Regions from separate parts of the Microbacterium sp. bgisy203 genome, predicted to be linked through region 1. Evidence: predicted binding sites of a transcription regulator. Region 1 holds the regulator's gene; the other holds the start of a gene.
The links. The regulator LexA, encoded in region 1, represses DNA repair genes until DNA is damaged. The targets are predictions, from matches to a motif close to TCGAACANNTGTTCGA.
Positions count from the first base shown of each region.

Region 2: AC3ENQ_RS08665 (Rv2578c family radical SAM protein) is a predicted target of LexA. The motif match lies at 1,742-1,757, and genes of this name have one in related genera.

Region 1 is NZ_JBYIPF010000005.1:164,825-169,239, reverse strand. It holds gene AC3ENQ_RS09940 (S9 family peptidase) at 1-1,806, opposite strand, end outside; gene lexA (transcriptional repressor LexA) at 1,856-2,518, opposite strand; gene AC3ENQ_RS09930 (LysM peptidoglycan-binding domain-containing protein) at 2,829-3,254, shown strand; gene AC3ENQ_RS09925 (histidinol-phosphate transaminase) at 3,321-4,415, shown strand, end outside.
Region 2 is NZ_JBYIPF010000004.1:180,200-184,614, reverse strand. It holds gene AC3ENQ_RS08675 (ECF transporter S component) at 1-212, shown strand, start outside; gene AC3ENQ_RS08670 (acyl-CoA dehydrogenase family protein) at 449-1,612, opposite strand; gene AC3ENQ_RS08665 (Rv2578c family radical SAM protein) at 1,766-2,839, shown strand; gene AC3ENQ_RS08660 (hypothetical protein) at 2,855-3,505, opposite strand; gene AC3ENQ_RS08655 (VOC family protein) at 3,598-4,415, shown strand, end outside.

The DNA.
Region 1 (4,415 bases):
GCGGCGTCGGAAGCCGTGGCCCTCGCCTTCGTAGAGAACGTAGGCGTGCGGCACGCCGCGCGCGGCGAGGGCGTCGCGGATCGCCTCCGACTGGGCGGGCGGGACGACGGCATCCTCCGACCCCTGCAGCAGGAGCGTCGGGGTGCGGAACTCGTTCGCGCGCCCGAGCGGCGAACGCTCCCGGTACAGCGCCTCTGCCTCGGGGAGCGGGCCGATGAGCCCGTCGAGGTAGCGCGCCTCGAAGTCGTGGGTGTCTTCGGCGAGGGCGCGTGCATCGCCGACGCCGTACCGCGAGATGCCCACCGAGAAGACATCGGTGCCGACGAGCGCGCCGAGCACCGTCCAGCCGCCCGCCGATCCGCCCTCGATCGCGATGCGTGCGGGGTCGGCCAGGCCCGCGTCGATGAGCCCGCGCGCCGCGGCGGCTACGTCGTCGACGTCGACGATTCCCCACTGGCCGCGCAGCCGCTCGCGGTACGCGCGCCCGTATCCCGTCGACCCGCCGTAGTTGACGTCGAGCACGCCGATGCCGCGGCTGGTGAAGAATGCGGTCTTCGCGTCGGCGACGCCGCCGGCGTGCGCGGTCGGCCCGCCGTGGACGAACACGACGTACGGCGGGAGGGCGCCCTCTGCCGCGGCCGCGTCCGGATTCGTCGGAGGGAAGTCGAAGGCGTGCACCTCGCCGTGCGGCCCGGCGAAGGTGACCGGGCGCCCCACCGGCATCCACTCGGCATCCCCGGAACTCCCCGCGACCTGCGTGACCGCGCCGTCCGCGCCCACGAGCCAGATCCCGGTGCTGCCGACGCCCGCGCCCGAGACGAGGATGCCGTCGCCTGCGGCATCCTCGATCGACAGTCGCGCCGTCGCGGGCAGATCGACGATCGTCTCGGTGCCGTCGGCGTCGATCAGCACCAGCTCGTCCGCGCCGTGCGTACGGATCGCCGCGATGCGGCCGTCGGGGAGCAGCGCGTACCAGCGCGAGCCGAGAGCCCACAGCGGGCCGCCGGTGTCGGCGTCCGCTTCGGCGAGGGGCGACGGCTCGCCGAAGCCGTCGGGCCCTGAGACGCGGTGCCAGATGTTCCAGCGCCCCGTCGGCTCGTCGAGGTAGACGATCTCGTCGTCGCCACGCCATTCCGGCTGGAGAGCCGCGGTCGTGCCGTCGGTCATCGACGCCCACGAGGTGACGCGATCGTCTGTGAGGCGGCCGACGCGCACCTCGGTGCGGTCCCACGGCATGTGCGGGTGGTTCCACGCGACCCAGGCCAGGCGCGAGCCGTCGGGAGAGAGAGCGGGCTGGGCGACGAAGTCGCTTCCGGCGACGAGCTGCAAGACGTGCGGCGAATCGTCGACGGTGATCCGCACGATGCCGCGTCGAACCGCGGCGCCGTCGCCGTGCCACTCCCGGACGGCGAGCAGCGCGCCGTGCGAGAAGCGGAGCCCTCCGTAGCGGGTGGCGGGGTCCTCCGGGGTGAGCGGGCGAGGCTCGGCTCCGGGCGTGAGGAGCCACACGCGCTGGTCGCTCTTCTCGACGAATGCCAGTGCTCCGGCACCCGTCGCCGCCCACGCGCCGCCGCCGTACTCGTGCACGCTCGAGCGTGCGTTCCAGGGCGCGGGCAGGACGGTCTCCGTGTCGCCTGCGGCGGTGCGGCGACGGACGGTGGTGCGCCCTCCCTCGGCGGGGAGGGACTCGCCCCACCACACCTCGTCGCCGACGAACGCGGCGCCCTCGAAGCGCGGTGAGGCGGCGGATGCCCATTCGGCCGACAGCGGTGAGGGCCAGGAGCCGGGGGTGGAGACGGTGACCATGCCCTCACGGTACCCGTTGCCACGCACGCGGCGGCGGGTCGTGCGGGTCTCAGACGGCGCGGAGAACGGCGACGACCTTGCCGAGCACCGTGGCGTTGTCGCCGACGATCGGCTCGAACGCGGAGTTGCGCGGCAGCAGCCACGTGTGGCCGTCGCGCTGGCGGAACGTCTTGACGGTCGCCTCGCCGTCGAGCATCGCCGCGACGATGTCGCCGTTGTTCGCGGTCGACTGGGTGCGCACGACGACCCAGTCGCCGTCGCAGATCGCGGCGTCGATCATCGACTCGCCGCTCACCTTCAGCATGAACAGGTCGCCCTTGCCGACGAGCTGGCGGGGGAGCGGGAAGATCTCCTCCACCTGCTGATCGGCGGTGATGGGCACGCCCGCCGCGATGCGGCCCACGAGCGGCACGAGCGCGGCATCGCCGACGCTCGGCGCCTCGTCGGCGGGGTTCTCGGTCGCCGCGCCCGGCAGATCGATGAGGACCTCCATCGCGCGCGTCTTGCCCGCATCGCGCCGGAGGTAGCCGCTCAGTTCGAGCTGATTGAGCTGGTGGGTCACACTCGACAGCGACTTGAGCCCGACGGCGTCGCCGATCTCGCGCATGCTCGGCGGGTAGCCGTAGCGCGCGATCGACCGCTGGATCACCTCGAGGATCGCCAGCTGCTTCTCGCTCAGGCTCTTACGCCGACGCGTCTGCGGCTTCTCCATGGATCCTTCTCCTTCACTTCCCGTTCGTATGGCACTTGTGTGTCGTCCGCCTCGGTGCTCGTCTTCGAATGTCCGAGGTTGGTGATGGGGTCCTGTTGTCGAAACCGTATCCGGTTCCGACGGTCGGGGCCGGGAAGCGATCGCGTGTCGCGTTCGATCCGATTCCGACCGATTCATCGGTTGACAAGAACACTGTATCGAAGATAGCTTCGGAATGGAAGTTCGCTCCTGATCTCCCCGGCCGGAGATCGCGAGCGAAGATTCCGACATCCGACGCTCCAGATCCGAGTCCCACCTCGAGGAGGACCCCATGAGCACGATCGAGATCCACCCCCGCACGGCTTTCGACCCGCTGGCCACGACCCAGCCGCACCCCACCACGCGCGCGCACCCCACCACGCGCCCGCACCCCACCACGCGCCTGCGCCTCACGGTGCGTGGCCGCCGTGTCATCGCTGCAATCGCCGCCCTTCCCGCGGTCATCGCCGTGACGATCGCGATCCTGTCCGGTGGCGGAGCGCTCGCCTCCGGCGAACAGGGAGCTGCGGCGGGGACGTTCCAGTACGTCACCGTCATGCCCGGCGACACCCTGTGGTCGATCGCCGAAGAGGTCGCGCCCGCCGCCGACACGCGCGACGTCGTGGATGACATCGCTCGTCTCAACGCCCTGTCCTCCGGAGAACTCGCCGCCGGTCAGAGCCTCGCGATCCCCACCGAATACGCCGAAGCGCGCTGATCTCGACGCTCGGCGGGTGTCAGCGCGATCCTGTTCGCCGTCCCCGCACCGCTGAGCGCCCCTACGATGGATGCCGTGAGTGCCAGTCTCGACGACCTCCCTCTTCGCTCCGACCTGCGCGGCCAGATGCCCTACGGCGCACCGCAGGCTCCGCTTCCGGTCGCTCTCAACGTCAACGAGAACACGCACCCGGTGCCCGAAGAGGTCGCCGACGACATCCTCGACTCCGTCGCCCACGCCTTGCGCGAGGTCAACCGCTACCCCGACCGCGAGTTCACCGCGCTGCGCGAGGGTTTCGCGGACTATCTGGGTCACGGCCTCACCGCCGACCATATCTGGGCGGGCAACGGCTCGAACGAGGTTCTGCAACACCTGCTCCAGGCCTTCGGCGGGCCGGGGCGCACGGCGTTCGGTTTCGCGCCGACCTACTCGATGTACCCGTTGCTGACACGGGGCACCGGGGCCGAGTACGTCTCCGGGACGCGCGGGGTCGACTACACGCTCTCCGCGGAGTCCGCCGCCGAGCAGATCGCGGATGCCGCGCCCGACGTCACCTTCCTCTGCGCGCCGAACAACCCCACGGGCACACCCCTCGGCGTCGACGTCATCGAGGCGGTCTACGACGCGACCGACGGCATCGTCATCGTCGACGAGGCGTACCAGGAGTTCGCGCCGCGCGACTCGCGGTCGGCGCTCACGCTCCTTCCCGGCCGCGAGCGGCTCGTCGTCTCCCGCACCATGAGCAAGGCGTTCGCCTTCGCCGGCGCTCGCGTCGGCTACCTCGCCGCCGACCCCGCGCTCATCGACGCGCTGCGCCTCGTACGCCTGCCCTATCACCTGAGCGCCCTCACCCAGGCGGCCGCCACGGCGGCACTCCGGCACGCCCCCGAGATGCTCGCGATGGTCGACGAGATCGTCGGGCAGCGCGACCGCATCTCCGCGACGCTCGACGCGCTCGGCTACCACCCCTACGAGAGCTGGACGAACTTCGTCCTCTTCTCCGACGTCGACGACCCTGCTGCGACGTGGCAGGCGCTCTACGAGCAGGGCGTGCTCATCCGCGACATCGGGCTCCCGCGGAGCCTCCGGGTCACGGCCGGCACCGAGGCGGAATCGACCGCGTTCCTCGACGCTCTGGCGTCGCTCGGCCCCGGCGGCGCG
Region 2 (4,415 bases), on a different contig from region 1:
CGCTGTGGACCGTGACCTCTGCGAACATGACCGCGTTCCCCTGGTGGGTCGTCGTCCTCTACGTCGTCGGTCTGCTCGCGTCGGCGGCGGTCGCCACGTGGCTCGGGCTGGTGATCGCCGACCGGCTCCGCGCTGCCGGGGTCGCGCGCCTCGCGCGCCGGCGGGCGGCGGCCGCGGATCCGGCGCCGGTCGCCCCCGTCGCCGAGGGCTGATGCCCGGGGGAAGGAGTCTCGGCATCCCACTGCCCCTGTCACCAACGGCAAGGCTTCGACGCCGACACGCCGTCGCGCGCACGTCGAGTGCGGCGTGTCGCGCACGGGGCCTTGCCGTTGCGTCCGCCCCGATCCCGCTCGGAGGTCGGCGTCAGGATGCCGGACACGCGAACGGCCGGGAGGGCGAAGCCTCCCGGCCGTTTCGGTGTCGACGTCGCCGACGGGTCAGATGAGCGTCAGCGCTTGCCGGCGATCTGACGCGAGACGATGTCGCGCATGATCTCGTTGGTGCCGCCGTAGATCCGGTGCACACGGGCATCCAGGAAAGCACGGGCGATCGGGTACTCGGTGATGTAGCCGTAGCCACCGTGCAGCTGCACGCCGATGTCGAGGATCTCCCACTCGCGCTCGGTCGCCCAGAACTTGTACATCGCGGCATCCTCGGCCGAGAGCTTCTTGTCCTTGTACGCGAGCAGCGCGCGGTCGGTGTAGGCCCACAGCGCCTCGACGTCGGCGGCGATCGACGCGAGCTGGAAGCGCGTGTTCTGGAAATCGATGATCCGCTCGCCGAAGGCCTCGCGGTCCTTCGTGTAGGCGACGGTCCACTCGAGGGCAGCCTGCGAGGCGGCCGCGGCGGCGACGCCGATCGACATGCGCTCGAGGGGGAGATTCATCATGAGCTGGATGAAGCCGCGGCCCTCTTCGCCCGAGATGAGGTTCTCTTCGGGGACGAACACGTCGGTGAACGAGAGCTCGGCGGTGTCGTGGCCCTGGAAGCCCATCTTGTGGAGCTTCTTGCCGTGGTCGAAGCCCTCCATGCCGTTCTCGACGATGAGGATCGAGAACGCGTCGGGACGGTTGCCCTCGCCCGTCTTGACGAACGTCACGACGATGTCGGCGGTCTTGCCCGAGGAGATGAAGGTCTTCGCGCCGTTGACGATGTAGCCGCCGTCGACCTTCTTCGCGGTGGTCTTGATGCCGCGCAGGTCCGAGCCGGCGCCCGGCTCGGTCATCGCGAGCGCGCCGAGGACCTCGCCGGTCGCCATGCGCGGCAGCCACTTCTCCTTCTGCGCCTGCGTGCCCATGTGGACGATGTACGGGATCGCGAGGTCGTCCTGGATGCCGAAGGCGCCCGCGAGCGAGCCCGCGCCGGCGCGGATGACCTCTTCGTTGACGATCGCGCGGAAGCGGTAGTCCTGCAGCATGCCCGCGCCCCCGAACTCCTCGGGGACGCTCAGGCCGATGATGCCCGACTCGCCCGCGGCGAGCATGGTCGCGCGGTCGACCTCGCCGTCGGCATCCCACTTCTCGCGGGCCTCGTTGGTCACATACCGCTTGACGAACTCCTTGACGACGTCGCGGAACGCCTCGTGGTCTTCGTCGTAGATGTCGCGCTCCATGGTGCGCCTTCCTCTCGTCGTCGAGTTCTCGAAGATTGCGGGAGTGCATCCACCGGATCGTGAGATTCCATCCCAGAGGTAATGGTACTGGGTTTCACGACGGCGTGTGATGGACGTCTTGCGACGCTATCGCATATCTGTTCTAATGTCGATATGCGGTGGCGGGGACAGAGTATCGGAGAGAAGGATGCCTCCGCGCTGCCCGGACTCGAAACGCTCGAGGGCCTGGTGCGCTCGGTGACGACACCGGAGTTCCAGGGAGTGACGTTCCACGAGGTCCACGCGAAGTCGGCACTCAACCACGTGCCGGCGATGTCGGCGATGCCGTTCGACTGGACCGTCAATCCCTATCGTGGATGCACTCATGCATGTTCGTATTGCTTTGCTCGCAATACGCACACCTATCTCGACCTCGACGCGGGGCGCGACTTCGACAGCCAGGTCGTCGTCAAGGTGAACGTCGCCGACGTCCTGCGACGCGAGCTCGCAAAGCCCACGTGGGCCCGCGAGCCGGTCGCGCTCGGCACCAACACCGACCCCTACCAGCGCGCGGAGGGCCGCTACCGGCTGATGCCGGAGATCATCGGCGCCCTTGCCGAAAGCCGGACGCCGCTGTCGATCCTGACGAAGGGGACGCTCCTGCGACGAGATCTCCCGCTGCTGGCGGATGCCGCGACACGTGTGCCGATCTCCCTCGCGATGTCGATCGCCGTCTTCGATGACGCGCTGCAGGCCGCGATCGAACCGGGGACGCCCAGCGCGGCCGCGCGGCTCGCGACAGTGCGCGCGGCGACGGATGCCGGATTCCGGGTGTCGGTCTTCCTCATGCCCCTCCTCCCCCACATCACCGACTCGGCGCCGGCCATCGACGACGCGTTGGCGCGGATCCGCGCCGCGGGGGCGACGCGCGTCGTGTTCGGCGCGCTGCACCTGCGCCCTGGTGCCAAGGAGTGGTTCTGGCAGTGGCTCGAGCGCGATCACCCCGAACTGGTGCCGGCGTACCGGGGGCTGTACCCCGGGGCATCCGCCTACGCGCCGGAGGGATACCGGAAGATGCTCGCCGCGCGCGTGCGTCCGCTGCTGCGACGGCACGGACTCGGCGGCGGCGCGGAAGAGGAGGTGGAGAATCGGCCCCCGCGGGCAGGCCCCGTACGGACGACGGCGCGCGGGGCGCGAGCAGCGCCCACGCCCCGCGGCGAGGCGCTCGCTGCGACGCGGCTGTTTTGAGCGGGGCGGTTGCGCTCAGAAGGTGTTGGTCGCCTGCGTCGCCGAGACGAGGTAGTCGCGGGCATGCTCCTCAGTCATGCTGCCAGTCACGATGTACCAGTTCGACTTCGCGTCGAAGGCGTACCCGGTCGTGCCGCCCATGCCCTCCTCGACGTTCGTGTAGAAGTTGTACGCACCGACGGCGGTCATCTCGTACTCCGAGGCGTCGAGGGCGGCGATGAGCGCGTCACGTGCACCCTGGTCGGAGAAGTCGGCGAGCGTGAACGTCATCCCACTATCGGAGTTCGGCACGCCCCACCCGCAATCGAGGATCTCCACGGCGCTCGCGGCGGCCTCCTTGGCGGCAGGTCCGATGACCTTCTCCGCGAGGGGCTTCGGGTCGTACTGCACCTGTTGCCAGGCGGGGCTGCCCTCGAGATCCTGGATCGTCGACAGGGGGATCTTCTGCTCGCAGGCGGCCGCGGTCTCGGCGTCGGGCTGCGGGGGGCCGTCGAGCGTCTGCGTCGGCGTGGGCGTCGGTGTGGCGGTCGGTGAAGACGACGGGGTCGACATCGGAGACGACGGCGAGGCGGTCGGCGCGGGATCGGGGCTGCATGCGACGCAGGCGACGATAAGGGCACCGGCTGCGGCCGCGATGACGGGCGTTCTCAGGGTGAGCTGTCGCATGCGCATCGAGGCTAGGGGCGCCAAGACCCCACGCCCACCCCCTGGCGGAACGGTGAGACAGCCGCCTACGATGACGCCTGATCCGACCGAGCATGACCCCCACACCGACCGAGAAGGGGCCGATCATGGGCGACGACGAGAAGCGCACCTATCCGACGGGCGTCCCGTGCTGGGTGCAGCTCGACACGCCCGACACGGCCGGCGCGGCGGCGTTCTACGCGGGCCTGTTCGGCTGGACGTACGCGAGCGCGATCCCGACGGAGCCCGCCGCGTATCTGTTCGCGCGGCTCGACGGCGCGGATGCCCCGGGCCCACGCGCCGACGTCGCGGCGCTCGCCCTCTCCGCCCGGTCCGAGCCGGGCGCCGAGGCGCCGCACGGGTGGGTCTCGTTCATCGCGACCGACGACATCGAGCAGACGTGCGCCGACATCGAGGCGGCGGGCGGCACGCTCATCGAGCTGCCGGATGCCGGGAGCCCCTTCGGCCGGGGCGCGCGTTGCGCCGACCCCCTCGGCGCCGTGTTCGGACTCTGGGAGGCCCGCGCCCATCCCGGCGCGCAGGTCGTCAACGCACCCGGCGCGTGGAACTTCAGCGACCTCGTCACCCCGGACATCCCCGCCTCGATGGGGTTCTACTCCACCGTCTGGGGCTGGGAGTACGACCCCGGCCTCGCCGCGGGAAGGATCCGACTGCCCGGCTACGGCGCGCACCTGGCGTCGACGGTGGATCCCGGCATCCACGAGCGGCAGAGCTTCGCGCCCGAGGGCTTCGCCGACGCGGTCGCGGAGATCTTCGAGAGCACGGACGACGAACCCGCCCCCGGGTGGTGGGTGCGGTTCGCCGTCGCGGACCGCGACGAGTCCGCGCTCGTCGCCGAGCGCCTCGGCGGCGAGATCGTCTCGCGCACCGA